Regions from separate parts of the Acinetobacter sp. GW821-FHT01C12 genome, predicted to be linked through region 1. Evidence: riboswitches for the same ligand, from Rfam matches in the RefSeq annotation. Region 1 holds a riboswitch; the other holds the start of a gene.

Evidence for each region. A riboswitch is a leader RNA that binds a small molecule or an ion and turns the genes downstream of it on or off. The one in region 1 is predicted to bind manganese.
Region 2: linked by a shared signal. The riboswitch ahead of AC07WY_RS01125 (TMEM165/GDT1 family protein) and the one ahead of AC07WY_RS17155 (TMEM165/GDT1 family protein) in region 1 are both predicted to bind manganese.

Annotation. Positions count from the first base shown of each region.
Region 1 covers NZ_JBWKXD010000009.1:77,418-84,976, forward strand. Annotated here, with positions in the region: gene AC07WY_RS17145 (YkgJ family cysteine cluster protein) at 1-112, opposite strand, end outside; gene AC07WY_RS17150 (oxygen-binding di-iron domain-containing protein) at 202-999, opposite strand; gene AC07WY_RS17155 (TMEM165/GDT1 family protein) at 1,213-1,791, opposite strand; yybP-ykoY riboswitch at 1,880-2,037, opposite strand; gene AC07WY_RS17160 (2-oxo acid dehydrogenase subunit E2) at 2,400-4,385, opposite strand; gene aceE (pyruvate dehydrogenase (acetyl-transferring), homodimeric type) at 4,388-7,096, opposite strand; gene AC07WY_RS17170 (M23 family metallopeptidase) at 7,385-7,559, opposite strand, start outside.
Region 2 covers NZ_JBWKXD010000001.1:244,372-251,930, reverse strand. Annotated here, with positions in the region: gene AC07WY_RS01140 (histidine-type phosphatase) at 54-1,652, opposite strand; gene AC07WY_RS01135 (hypothetical protein) at 1,830-2,081, opposite strand; gene AC07WY_RS01130 (phosphoethanolamine transferase) at 2,752-4,335, opposite strand; gene AC07WY_RS01125 (TMEM165/GDT1 family protein) at 4,380-4,955, opposite strand; yybP-ykoY riboswitch at 5,026-5,171, opposite strand; gene AC07WY_RS01120 (NAD(P)/FAD-dependent oxidoreductase) at 5,668-6,987, shown strand; partial or broken gene aqpZ (aquaporin Z) at 7,210-7,559, opposite strand, start outside.

The DNA of each region.
Region 1 (7,559 bases):
CATAATCTGGCGGCATGGCTTCTCCTTCTGCCCAATAAAATGAGACTCGGAAAAAGGCGCAACACGCCCCGCAACTTAAGCACGCATCCTGTGCTGAGATTTGTGACAACATTTTTTTAAGATTCTCGTTATCAATTTAAAATTTTGGCAAGAAAATCCTAAAAAAAGTCGCACTCAAACTCAATATCTTTTTTGAATTTTTTATTGCGGACAGGTAAACACGGACTCATCCATCAAATCGACACCACATTGTAAATTTTCGATCCAGTCTAAAAACTGATGAATCATCTCTTTACCAATAAATGGCTTACCATGTTGCGGCACAATCATTTCAATATCCATTTGACGCACCATTTTCACCCATAAACGAATTACCCGATTGGTACACATATAACGCTGATGAAAACCATGCATGGTTGGAATGTGCATTGCAAAATCTTCAATTGGTTTCGAGGCATCATCAACAATCGATGCACCCATATCACCTGAGAATAAAATTTTTGAAATTGGATCATAAAACTGGAAATTTCCAACGGAATGTAAGAAATGCGCAGGAACCACGATAATGCGGGTTTCTCCCAATGGAATAGAGCCACCTTGGTCAGGCAATTCGATCAGACGTTCTAACCAGCCCCCCTTCATACGGTCACTCATAAATGCTGAGTTTAAATGAGGTAAAAAGCGTGCCCATAATTTAGATGCGACCACTTTGGCATCGGTATAGACCAACCAACGCGGCATTGAGGTAATAATATCAGGGTCTTGGTGAGATGCCATGACATAGTCTAGATTTTGTAATCGGGTGTATTTATTGAGCTCCATGGTCAGGGGCACATAAGTCAAATCACCGCCCGGATCTAATACTGCTGCACGTTCATTATTTAAAATAAGAAACTGATTGGCTTGTACACCTTCACCTTTCACCAAACTGGTAAAACTTATACATTTATGAGTGCCATTATCAAACAAAACTTGCGACGTGGTGCGATCTAAAGCCATACCAGAAACCCCAAAACCTTTTTTAAAATAAATCTTTAGTTATCCCATACAACATATAAGGTTTTCTTCAAAGTTACAATAAATCTACAACCTAAGTTTAAAGATTATTTGTGTCATCATTCTCAGAATAATAAAAAACCCAACATTAAGTTGGGTTTTCAGCTTTAAAAATAGATGACTTTATTGATGTTCAATCAGCTTGGAAAATTGCGCTTAAAAAAAGTAATGCTGAACTAAAGCGGCGACACCAATAATAAAGAAGATTGCAGCTCCAATTTTATGAATCAGAGCAATAGGTAATTTATCTGCCAATTTATTGCCAATAAATACGGCAGGTGCATTGACCAGCATAATCCCCAATGTCGTACCTAGAGTTACCCAACCGATGCTGTCAAAGCGTGCAGCAAGTGCCACTGTGGCGATTTGGGTTTTATCCCCAATTTCTGCAAGGAAGAATAATACAAAGGTTGCACCAAAGACCCCATATTTTTGCCATTTATTAATACTTTCAGATTCATCATCCAATTCATCTGGAATTAACATCCACCCAGCCATACCAATAAAGCCAAGTGACACAATCCAAAGTAACACTGTCGGGCTAAGGACTGTGGTAATCCACTGACCAAGTACAGCCGATACGCCATGATTGACAATAGTTGCTAATAAAATTGCAAATAAAATAGGAATAGGTTTACGAAAACGTGCAGCAAGAAGTAATGCGAGCAGTTGTGTTTTATCGCCCATTTCGGATAAAGCGACAACCACTAAAGAGATGAGGAAGGCATTTAACATTTCAAAGTCTCTGGCTAGCAATATTTACCGATGACTTACCCCTCCTGCTAGCCAATATGAATAGTCGCCTATTCAACGCGGAGTGATAAATCAAAGGTCTTGCCAACAAAAGATAGCTGAGTAAACACCTTCAGCTAAATTGGTTCTTTGCTATGATGACCATACTCTGTTGAGTAATTATGTTGATCATCACCCATTTATCATCTCGCAGATGACAAACAGCGGCTACTCCCCAATGAAGTACAGCTATTCTACAACGCTTTATCAATCATTTTCAATTTTTAAAAATTAAAAAATTTAAAGCTCAGATAAACTTCAAAAAATATCGTGCCGAAGCATTTTTAATGCCCGCAGAGGATGAATTCAATTTCGTTTCTTCACTAATTTTGAACCCTAGATGGTTATCCCATCGTGGGGCGACAGGGATGTCGCCGATTGATTTAGTTGAAAATATTAATTAGGAGAAATTATATTCTTGTGCCTGAGTTTTTTGACAGATTGACTATATTGAATAATGACTTTAAAGCAGGTTTGAAAATTGTTGATAAAACGAAATCAGACGCATATAAAAAACCTCGCCTAAAGCGAGGTCTTCTATAATTTAAAACTTAAAGCAAGATGTTACGAATATCTGATAACAACTTGGTCAATTTATTGGTAAATCGCGCAGCATCCGCACCATTAATCACACGATGGTCATAAGACAATGACAATGGCAACATCAGTTTTGGATCAAAGCCTGAGCCATTCCATACTGGTTGCATCGTTGCAGGTGAGATACCCAAAATCGCAACTTGCGGCCAGTTCACCAATGGCGTAAATGCAGTACCACCAATTGAACCTAGGCTAGTAATAGTAAAGTTTGCACCTTGTAAGTCTTTCGGAGAAAGTTTCTTATCACGTGCTTTTTTACTTAACTCACCCAATTCAATGGCAATTTGCTTAATCGATTTTTGATCAGGATTACGCAATACTGGAACAGTTAAACCATCTGGTGTCGCCACAGCGATTCCCATATGGATTTCTTTACGCAACAGCACAGACTTTTGATCATCTGCCAAGTGACCTGCAAAATAAGGCTCTTCTTTAAGTAAGAACGCCACCGCTTTTGCAATAAAGGCAAGGATCGTTAAGCTAATACCATCTTGCTTAAATTTCCCTTTTAACTCACCGCGCCAAGCTTCTAGTTCAGTAATATCTGCTAAATCAAATTGTGTCACTTGCGGAATAAAATTGTTTAATGACAATTGCGGTACAGACACTTGCTGTAAACGCGTCATTGGTGCAATTTCACTACCACCAAATGCACTGAAATCTGGTAATGCAGGCAAACCTGAAGCGGCTGGCGCAGCAGTTGTTTGAGCTGCTGCTTGTGGTGCAGTCAATTTGGCTTTAACAAAAGCAAAAACATCATCTTTCATCACCCGTGCATGAGGGCCAGAGGCCTCGACTTGTGATAAAACCACACCCAGTTCACGCGCAAGCTTACGCACGGCTGGACCTGCATAAACTTTGGCATTTTCAGCTTGTTGTGCTTTAGATAACTTTTCAGTACCCACTTGAGCAACGGCCACTTCAGCTTTTGGCGCTGATGCTGTCGTTTTCGCGGCTGGTGCTGATGCAGCTTGTGATGCTTGAGCGGCTGGTTTTTCTTTCGGTGCTGGTGCAGTCTGACCTTGTGCTTCAATCGTCACCAAAGCAGTGCCCTGACTTACAGACTGATTCAATTCCACATGGATCGCCGTCACTGTCCCTGCAACCGTACTTGGTACTTCTACAGAGGCTTTATCCGACTCAGCAACGCAAAGGCTTTGGTCTTTTTCAACTTGATCGCCTACGCTCACCAAGATTTCAGAAATTGTTGCTTTATCTACACCAAGATCAGGAACAGCAACTTCAACTTTACCCGATTGGGCTGGCGCTGATGCTTCTGGTGCAGCAGCTTGAGTTGGTGTTGCTGACGCTTGTTGAGGCGCTTCAGCAGGTGCTGCCGCCGAAGTCGTTGTAGCGCCTACAGTTTTCACTGTAATCAGTACCACACCTTCTTTAACATTATCGCCTTCTTTGACCACAACACTTTCAACAGTGCCGGCAACTGTACTTGGAACTTCAACCGTTGCTTTATCCGATTCCACTACGACGATGCTGTCATCTACCGCAATTTCGTCGCCCACTTTAACCAGAACTTCGCCGACCAAAGCTTTTTCAACACCAATATCTGGCACTTGAACTTCAACTGTTTGAGATGAAGCTGGCGCAGATGCTGAAGGTGCAGCAGATGCCACAGGTTCAGCTTTAGTTTCCACAGCAGGTTCAGTTTTTGCAGCTTCTTGAGCAGGCTGTGCTGGTGTTTCTGTCGCAGTTGCATCCGCAGATTCAACTTCGATCAACACAGCACCTTCTGAAACTTCATCACCTTCCGTAACAGCAATACTTTTAACCACACCTGCTGAAGTGCTTGGCACTTCAACAGAGGCTTTGTCTGACTCAAGTAGAACGATACTGTCATCAACAGCGATGGTATCCCCGACTTTCACCAAGATTTCTGCAACAGTGGCCTTATCAACGCCAATATCAGGAGTTTTAACTTGCATCATTATTTCTCCTCTGTCACTTCAGTATAAGCAGCAACTTCTTGTACAGATGGATGCGCTTGCGGTAACCATGCAACTGGACGATCAACATCAAGTTCAAATGAAGAGATTGCATCTTTCACTAAACGTGGATCAACTTCACCTTCATCAGCAAGTTTTTTCAATGTTGCAACCACAATATGTGCCGCATCTACACCAAAGTAACTACGCAAATTACTGCGTGTATCTGAACGACCATAACCATCTGTACCCAATGTTACATATGGACGGCTATCTGGAAGGTAAGCACGGATCTGTTCGCTATAGGCACGCATATGATCTGTTGCTGAAACAACAATACCATCCGTGTCACGTAATTGCTGAGAAACCCAAGACTCTTTACCGTCTTCAAGTGGATGTAGGCGATTGTATTCTTCAACAGCCATACCATCACGTGCCAATTCATTGAAGCTTGTTACGCTCCAAACATTGGAATGGATTTGGTATTCATCACGTAAAATTTGCCCAGCTTTAATCACTTCACGCAGAATCACGCCTGAACCCAATAACTGAACTGTGGCTTTTTCATCTTTATTGAACAAGTACATACCACGTTTGATGCCTTCTTCAGCACCTTCAGGCAATGCAGGTTGGTCATAGTTTTCATTCATGAGCGTCAAGTAATAGAACACACGTTCTTGATTCACATACATACGTTGTAAACCATCATGCACAATCACAGCTAACTCATAACCAAAGCAAGGATCATACGCTACACAGTTTGGAATCGTTCCTGCCAAGATATGAGAATGACCATCTTGGTGTTGTAAACCTTCACCATTTAATGTTGTACGACCAGCTGTTGCACCACACAAGAAGCCTTGTGCCTGAGAGTCACCCGCTGCCCATGCAATATCCCCAATACGTTGGAAACCAAACATTGAGTAATACATATACATCGGAATCATTGGTAAGTTATTGGTTGAATAACTGGTACCCAATGCTGACCAAGCGCTCATTGCACCTGCTTCATTGATCCCTTCTTGCAACATGTGACCATCTTTTGCTTCACGATAGTTCATGAGCTGTTCTTGGTCTTCTGGGGTATAGTTTTGTCCATGCGCAGCATAGATACCCAACTGACGGAACATGCCTTCTAAACCAAAGGTACGCGCTTCATCAGGTACGATAGGCACAACACGGTCTTTAATGGCTTTTTCTTTTAACAATGCAGCAATCAAACGCACCATAACCATCGTGGTTGATTGTTCTTTACCACCACTGCCTTTAAGCACGCCATCAAATACTGAAATCTCAGGAATCGCCAATACTTCACTGTCTTTACGACGTGCAGGTAAATAACCACCTAAAGCTTCACGACGTGCTTTCATATATTTCAATTCAGGTGAGTTTTCACCTGGACGATAGAATGGAAGCTCTTCAAGTTGCTCATCAGAGAATGGTAAATTGAAACGGTCACGCACATATTTCAATGAATCGTGTTGCATTTTCTTGATTTGGTGGGTTTTGTTGACAGCTTCAATTTCGTCAGACAAACCATAACCTTTCACTGTTTTCGCTAAGATTACAGTCGGTTGACCATTGCTGGTCATTGCTGCTGCATACGCGGCATATACTTTGTATGGGTCATGACCACCGCGATTCAGATTATCAATATCTTCATCACTTAAGCCTTTTACCAACTCCGCAGCTTCTGGGTACTTACCAAAGAATTTTTCACGGGTATAAGCGCCCCCTTTTACTTGGTAACGTTGGTATTCACCATCTAGCGTTTCATCCATACGGGCTTTTAAAGCACCTGAGGTGTCTTTGTCCAATAAAGGATCCCAATGACGACCCCAGACCACCTTAATCACACGCCAGCCTGCACCACGGAACAGTGACTCTAGCTCTTGAATGATTTTACCGTTACCACGTACAGGACCATCTAGACGCTGTAAGTTACAGTTAACCACCCAGATTAAGTTGTCTAATTTTTCGCGACCCGCAAGCGAGATTGCACCTAAGCTTTCTGGCTCATCCATTTCACCATCGCCAAGATACGCCCAAACCTTACGGTTTTCTTCTTTGATCAAACCACGATTCATCAAGTACTTTTGAATATGCGCTTGATAAATTGACATGATTGGACCAAGGCCCATCGAAACGGTTGGGAACTGCCAGTAATCTGGCATTAAGTAAGGATGAGGATAACTTGAAAGCCCTTGACCACCCACTTCACGACGGAAATTACTCAATTGATCTTCAGTCAAACGACCTTCTAAAAATGAACGTGCGTAAATACCTGGTGCACAATGACCTTGGTAATAGATCATGTCGCCACCAAAGCTATCACTATTGGCACGGAAGAAATGGTTAAAACCGACATCATATAGGGTTGCTGAAGACGCAAAACTTGCCAAGTGACCACCTAAGTCATCACCTGTTTTATTGGCACGTAGAACCATTGCCAAAGCATTCCAACGAATTAATGCTCGAATACGACGCTCCATATCTTGGTCGCCTGGCATCGCTGGAGATTCTTCAACTGGAATGGTATTTAAATAAGGGGTATTTAGACGCTGAATAGGTACATGCTTCGAAATTGCTTGTTGATATAATTTTTCTAATAAAAACGCAGCACGATCCGTACCCATATGCTGGAGCACTGAATCAAAGGCATCTTGCCATTCTTGTGTTTCCTGAGCGTCGCTATCACCATAATACGCCATTTCCCACTTACTCCTTGAATAGTTTTCTATATATTATATGTATCATGTTTTAGGCCTGTTAAGTTATCGTTACAGCCAAATGCAGATTGTAAGGATTATTTAGCAACTAAATAGTTGTTGACTAATTAACACTTAAAATAACAAAAAACCGCCAATAAAGGCGGTTTTTTATACAAAATAATTTTTTATTTGATGATAGTCTGAATACAGTATTTAATTCATCGCGACTACGAATTCAACCATGCATACAGAGCATCAGTCATAAGCTCAACAATCAAATGTTTAGCGTTATGGCAACATGGCTAAGTAAGAAGATGGATTTTTACGTTGACCATCTTTCACTACTTCGTAATGCAAATGTGGGCCTGTGCAACGACCGGTACAACCCACGTTGGCAATATGTTCACCAGCCTTCACCTGATCACCCACACGGGCAATTAGACGTGAAGCATGCGCATAACGT
Region 2 (7,559 bases), on a different contig from region 1:
TTATAAACAGATTAAAAGGGAGAAACCTGTACTCCCTCAAATTTTATAGCAATCTATTGAATACTATAACATTGTTTCAACTTTAAATAATCATAATAATAGCTGTTTGCTTTATAGCGGGCATAATCACAATCTTTTTTAAAAGCAATCTCTTTTTCGTTATAAAGCATTTTTAACAAAGTCTGCCCTTGCGAATTCTGATAAATATCCCACTGTAAGTTAGCTGCCATCGGTGAGATATCTTCACCACGCCACGCACTATTTGAATAATTAAACGTCTGCGTCAAAGGCACAGATTGCATCATCCCCTTTAACTCTAAGCTAGTAGCTAAAGGGATTATGATTTCAGCATGAGCAAATCTTAATACAGCAACATTCTTTTGTGTATTGCTCATAACATCATCAACTTGTTTAAATAAATCCTGTTTGAGTGATTTAGCAATATCTGTTGTTACAGCTTTGCCTGTATCAAAGCTTGGTCCCTTACTATAAAAATCATTGGCATCGTTATATTGTGCATAAAACTTAGCCGCTTCAATTGGCATATATTTTTTAAAATTTGTCGCACCAAGCTCGTCTTGCATTCCGCCAGTGATTGAATACAACTCATATACATAAGCAGCAGCATCTACTGCACTGGCAATGGTATTTTTCCCCTTTCCTTTTTCAGTAATCTGTTCACCTTTAGGGCTTGTTACAGTGAATGATCCTGAATTACTAAAGCTATAGCCAGTTTGACCAATTTTTTGAATAAACGCTGTTTTAAAAATTGGGCTTAATACTTCTGTTGCGATTTTTTGCGCATTAGGATCTGCACTTAACTCTTTTATTTTTTGTTTTAAGTTAACGTCATTCTCTTCAAAATCTTGATATTTTAAACTAGCCGCATAGACTGTTTTGTCTAAATCCGTTTTGACATTGGCCAAATCGTCTTGTGCATTTAAACTATGAAAATACAGATGAAAGCGATTTACCCCGCCATCGACAATACTTGGTATAGAGGTACTGTTGAGGCTTTGATAGCTTGCTGGTGTAATTGCGGTCTTTAAACTTGGTTGCTGTTTCAACAATTCATTGGTAAAAAATTTAGCACTGTCCACCGCACGATCCACACCCGAGCTAACGATCTGTACAGATTTACCTTGTTGACTGGCTTGATTAAACAATTGTGGTAAGCGTTGTAATAAGCGATCTGCAATACCCTGATGTTCTTTAATACCTACAGAAGTTTCGTTGCCATAGCCATACTGGCGTATACCTTCCACTCCATAACCCAATAGAATATTGGCTTTCATCATGGCTTCTAAATCAGCACCCAATTGTTCACCCAATGGCGTTAAGGCATTTTCCTGTTTTGCTTTTAACCACATGTTGTATAAAGCTAAATCATATTTAATACTCGATAAGCCTCGTGAACCATGTCGAGCAACTAATTCTGTAAAAACTGCACGATAACCTGCTGGCGTTGCTTCATAACTGCTTAGTTTCTGCTGAGGTTGATAGGGTTGTTTGGTCTGTAAATATAGTGATGTATCAGCTTTAGGTGGGACGACAACAGCTGAATTATCATCATGATCATTATTACAGGCTGTTAAAAATAGTCCTGAAGCAAAACAAATGATTAGCGAATGTTTAATTTTAAATGGTTTCATCATTGAAATATCATATTTGATTTAATGCAGGCAAACTAATCAAAGAACATGACACTGGTATGACCATCCTCTATTTATTCCATTTAAAAACAACAAAATAAAAAGACAGCAATAAGAAAATACTAAGCAGTAAATAATATGGGAAGATAATGTTAAGTTGGTACAACCCTGTGCTCATTAATGGTGCAACAACCAAACTGAGCGCTTGCGCCATGGTGCATAAAGCAGCAATTTTAGTTTGCAAATTTTCGAAACTGATTGTGATGCACCTGTGGTAAATGCCGGCATTAGACATGCCACAGCGATACCATAAAACACATAAGCTAACTGAAAATCACGATCTGCTGGGTATAGATTGACAAGATCAGCCCAATCAGCATTGAGCTTAATCCAACCATTAAAAGCTGTGTTAACGACCAGTTTAACCATTTAGAAATCGCAATTGGACTAAACCTTTGCGCTTGTCCTTTATTAAAAATCTGCGGCAGTTTATCTATTCGATGCCGTCCTATAAGACTCCCTATATGAAAGCGGTACATATAATTGGGATTGGATAGATTCCAATGGAATCATTAACAAGATCAAGCCTTGGCTAAACGCAAGTTGTGTAGATTTTTGCTGATATTTCTCCAGTAAAATTCTACTTCCTGTTTCTTGTGACTATGCATTGATTAGGTGCTGCATAGCCAATCGGCTGGCAAGCTCTTTCATCTGACCATATCCTCTGTACAAGACTTTTTACTGCACTAAAAAGATCTAGAAATTTGATTTATGCTTTTCTTGGATCATGTAGCTCTACTTAACACAAAATAATGATAATATTCTCATTTAGAATTGAGAAACTTCATTTTAAGAGATTATTTAGCAATTTTTATCAATCTATAACTTTACTAGCAGATTTTAATCTATGGCTTATTTATTGATTTATAGTAATATTTATAATGGAAAAATAAAAAGTAGATTTAACGATATCCATGAATTGTGTCGCTTCTTTAAAATGCTATTTCATCTAGATCTTGTCGAAGCAAATCTCCCCCAATCAATCAGAGCGATACGATTTAGCAAAAATTTTGTCCATAGCTAATATAATATCGCTTGTTTATTTTGGTGAATGCCAAAGTAACTGAGGTACAAAATTACAAGTTTGATCTAACCAACACAATTTTTCTTTACGATCCAATCGATCATGAGCGCCCATGAGGTGTAATACATATCGATCTAGGTCACTGGCATCAATTGGTTTTTCACTGACTATTCCTTTAGTCGGCATATGATCATACCAAAGAATAATTGGAATACGGTAGCCAGCCTCAGTATTTGCACTATGCCCAGCATAGTTCTTAGCATGCCCGACTTCATTGCCATGATCTGATAAAAAGGTAAAAGATCTAAAATCAGATTGGGTAGAAATTAAAAGATCGAATAACTTTGCAACAATCCAGTCTTGGTAAAGTATGCTGTTATCGTATTCATTGCGTTTTAACTGAATTAAATGATTAATCTCATTTCGTTCAAGTTTTTTTTCAACCTCATCATTACTAGAATCATTAAACTTAGAAAATTGTTCTGGGTATCGCAACTTATAATTTGGGTGTGAACCAATGAGATGCAGAATAATCAATTTACGAGGATCTGGGTCATCCAATGCAATTTTATAAGCAGGCAGAATATTTTCATCTAATGACGTGCTACTACGACCTGACTTTTTATTGATAAAAACAGCTTCATCTGCATATGACGCAAAAAGTGAAGAGATATAAACATCATCTTGGTTACTAATCCAATAAACTTTAAAACCTGCTGCCTTAGCATATGCCATAATATTTTCAGGGGCATGATCATCCATTGCATTTCGCGTACCATCATTAAATAAATAACGTAAAGATTGAATAGTAGATGATGCTGGTGAGTAACCACGACAAAAGACTTTGAATTGATCACTCCGTTGAGTTAACTCAGGTGTTGTATTTCGTGGATAGCCACATAATCCAAAATTAAAACTGGTAATGCTGTCAGTTAAAACTATGGTATGTGTCTGCCTTTTATTCAATTTACCACTAAAATCTAAGCGCTGTTCTGCATTCAATGTCCATTCTTTATGTATCTGATCATGCTGTAGAATACGCTGTTTGAAATCTTGAATTTTGCCATAGTATCCATACCAAAATGGCAATGGATGTAAAGCAATTGAAGGCTTAATCGCATAGCTGGCAGTACACAGTAAAAATAACAAACCTATAGCATAACGTCCTAATCGATGTACTTTCTGATCATGGAACTCACGCGTATTAAAATATTTAAATAAAATAAAAAAATATAAAATCAAAGCGCTTAAAATCAAGCCAACAAATAGAATAAAAAAGCCAAAATGCAGTTGAAAAAATTCTAAACTTTCATTCAATGTTGTATTCGCGATAGATTCAATAATTGAATATGCTTCAGCATCACTATTGAACAACAGCCAACTTACTGAGAGTAAGCTGGTATGAAATATAAAAATAAACCACCAAATGATTGAAAATAATTTCCAAAATAAATTTGGTTTTTTTGTGGCTTGAAAACACAACCAACACCCTGGTAGTGATAAAAAGGCCAAACGAACACTATCCGACCAACTCCCAGCTAAACCTAATAACAGTAAAGTGATCAGTGGTAGTGCAAGTAGATACGGTATAAAAAACATGCTTTGCCAGCTTACTGGTATTCGATTAAATCGCTTCATTGTCATTAGAAAAAGTAATGTTGAATGAGTGCAGCAACACCAATAATTAAAAAGACAAGTGCGCCAATTTTATGAATGAGTGAAATTGGAAGCTTTTCTGCAAGTTTATTACCAATAAATACGGCTGGAGCATTCACCAACATTATTCCTAAGGTGGTACCTACAGTTACCCAGCCGATACTGTCAAAACGAGCAGCTAATGCCACAGTCGCTATTTGAGTTTTATCACCAATTTCTGCCAAAAAGAAAAGCACAAAGGTTGCGCCAAAGACACCATATTTTTGCCACTTATCGATACTTCCAGATTCATCATCTAGCTTATCTGGGATTAACATCCATACCGCCATCCCAATAAATCCTAGAGAAACAATCCACAATAATACAGTCGGACTAAGAACAGTCGTAATCCACTGCCCGAGTACAGCAGAAACACCATGATTTACCAGAGTCGCGAGAAAAATAGCGATAAGAATAGGAATAGGTTTTCGGAATCGTGCAGAAAGCAGTAGTGCCAGTAATTGGGTCTTATCTCCCATTTCAGATAAAGCAACTACAGCAAGAGAGATTAGGAAAGCAGATATCATAATAATTTCTCCGGCTAGCAATAATTACCAATGATTTATAACTCTTGCTAGCCATAGCAGAATCATAAATCAAAGGTCTTGCCAACAAAAAGAAATCTATGATCGGAGGATCATTTGGTTCTTTGCTATGATGACCATGCTTGTTTAAGCAATTATGTTGACCATCACCTTTTTACCTGAGGTAAAAAGCGGCTACTCCCCAATGAAGTTTTTTTATTTTAGTAGAATCAAGTGTAGTTTTCAATCATACTTTTTAGATAAATTAAAAGAACTCATTCCTATTTGATTACGCCGTCTACTCACAGCATGTTCCTATAAAAATATTTTAAATATTGATCAGTAACAAAATTGCAAAGTTATGAATATATTTAGCTAGAGGGAAATATTATTAAAAATAATCAATACCCATAAAAAATATTTAAATTCAATAAATTATATAATATTTATTTTTAAATTGCGGTCATTGCGAATACGCATTGGTCGCATAAGCATGACTTTAATTTCATCCTACGTGGCGCTTTTATCAAAAACAAAAAAAACTCATATTATAAGATTATTATTCAACAATCTCAGCCATTCTAAAGAACCTGTAATCAATGTGATAAAATATAATTTATTGATTTTTTGAAATAAAAATCAAATAATTTTATCTAAGAAGTATAAAGTGTATTATCTTAATTTTAGATACAAAACTGAGCTATAGATTTTTATGTTGGAACATAGCGATATTAATTTACCGGTTATTATTATTGGTGCTGGGATAGCAGGAATCGCATGCGCTAAAAAATTACAAGAAAATGGTAAAAAAGTTACCATACTCGAAGCGAGGTCTCGCACAGGTGGGCGCATAGATTCATTGCAATCTGATGCTGATTTTTTTGATTTAGGAGCATCATGGATTCATGGCGTTGAAGCTAATCCGATCTGGGAAATTACCCAAGAGAATCATATAGCAACAACTGTATTTAACTATGACAAATCGCAATATTTTCATGAAAATGGGTTGTTATTTTCTGACAAAGAAGTCCAAGAGTTTGAATCTTATGTAGAGGAAATAGAAAAGCAACTTTCTCAAACACAAACGCAATCTGCCCTCAAGGCGACTGAAGAAATAATTTCTTCTTTACATTATTCAGGTAATACATTTTCAGAAGATTATCTTAAACAATTATTATTTAACTTTTTCAATCGAATAGCAAATGACCCATTTGCGACAAATCTTGAGCTACTTTCATCAAATTACAAAAATTACGAAGGTTATTTTGATGGTGATGAAGTTATTTTTCCCAATGGCTATGCCCAAGTTATAGACGTGCTTTCAAAAAAAATCGACATTCAATTCAATGTTGATGTAAAAAAAATCATCTGTGAAAATGATTATGTCAAAATTATTGATTCCAATGATAATTTTTACATAGGTTCCCGTGTAGTGGTTACTGTCCCACTTGGAATTTTAAAGAAAAATCATATCGCGTTTTATCCTCCATTACCTCATCACTATACTCAATCTATTCAAGATATTGGATTTGGATCCTTCAATAAAGTATTTTTTGAATTAGAACAACCACTTTCTTTTAGATCCAAAATGCCGATAGACAAGATAAGTGATTTCTATTGGAATGAGCTTGGTTGTTTTAATATTCTAGACTTATCTGGAATTTATAAAAAACCCATTTATTTAATGCTGTTTGGAGGAAAGCAATCTGAGTTTATTGATAATTCAGCGGATAATGAAATATCAAAGTTTATTTTTAGTAACTTGCAGAAACAATTTAACAATATTCCCCATACACCTAAAAAACTCATCGTTACACGTTGGGGCGCCGACCCTTATAGCTATGGTTCTTTTAGTTTTCCCTCACTAAAGCACAGTGAGGATATTGTTAAAGTGTTGCATCAACCAATTCAAGAAAAAATCTTCTTTGCTGGTGAACATTGTAGCTTGAAATATGCGGGTACGGTTCATGGCGCATATTTAAATGGCGATGAAACAGCTCAAAAAATTTTAGCTGAAGTTTCAATTATTTAAGTCTAATCTCAGCCATGAAAAAACCTCCCGAGGGAGGTTTTTATAATGTTGTCTAGAGTTAGGCGCATTGATAATAGACTTCTTTCATAAGTCCTTTTTAAAACCATTAATCAACATAAAAGCACCCTCATCCTAACCTTCTCCTAAAGGGAGAAAGAACTTTCAATACCAATATGATTCACTCCACATGATCATTTTTTGATTTATGAAAGATCTTTAATGCTATTGGCTATTTTTTTGCTCAAAACACTTATAAATTAAAGCGCCAATCACAGCGCCAACAATTGGAGCAACCCAGAAAAGCCATAGTTGACTCAGTGCAGCCGTTTCAGCAAACAAAGCCACTGCTGTACTACGTGCAGGATTGACCGAAGTATTGGTGACAGGAATACTGATTAAATGGATCAAAGTTAATGCCTAACCAATAGCAATAGGTGCAAAACCAGCTGGTGCACGTTTATCTGTAGAACCGAGAATTACAATTAAGAAAATAGCAGTTAAGACAATCTCAATTATTAGTGCAGAAAGCAGAGAATATTTTCCAGGCGATAAGTCACCAAAACCATTTGTTG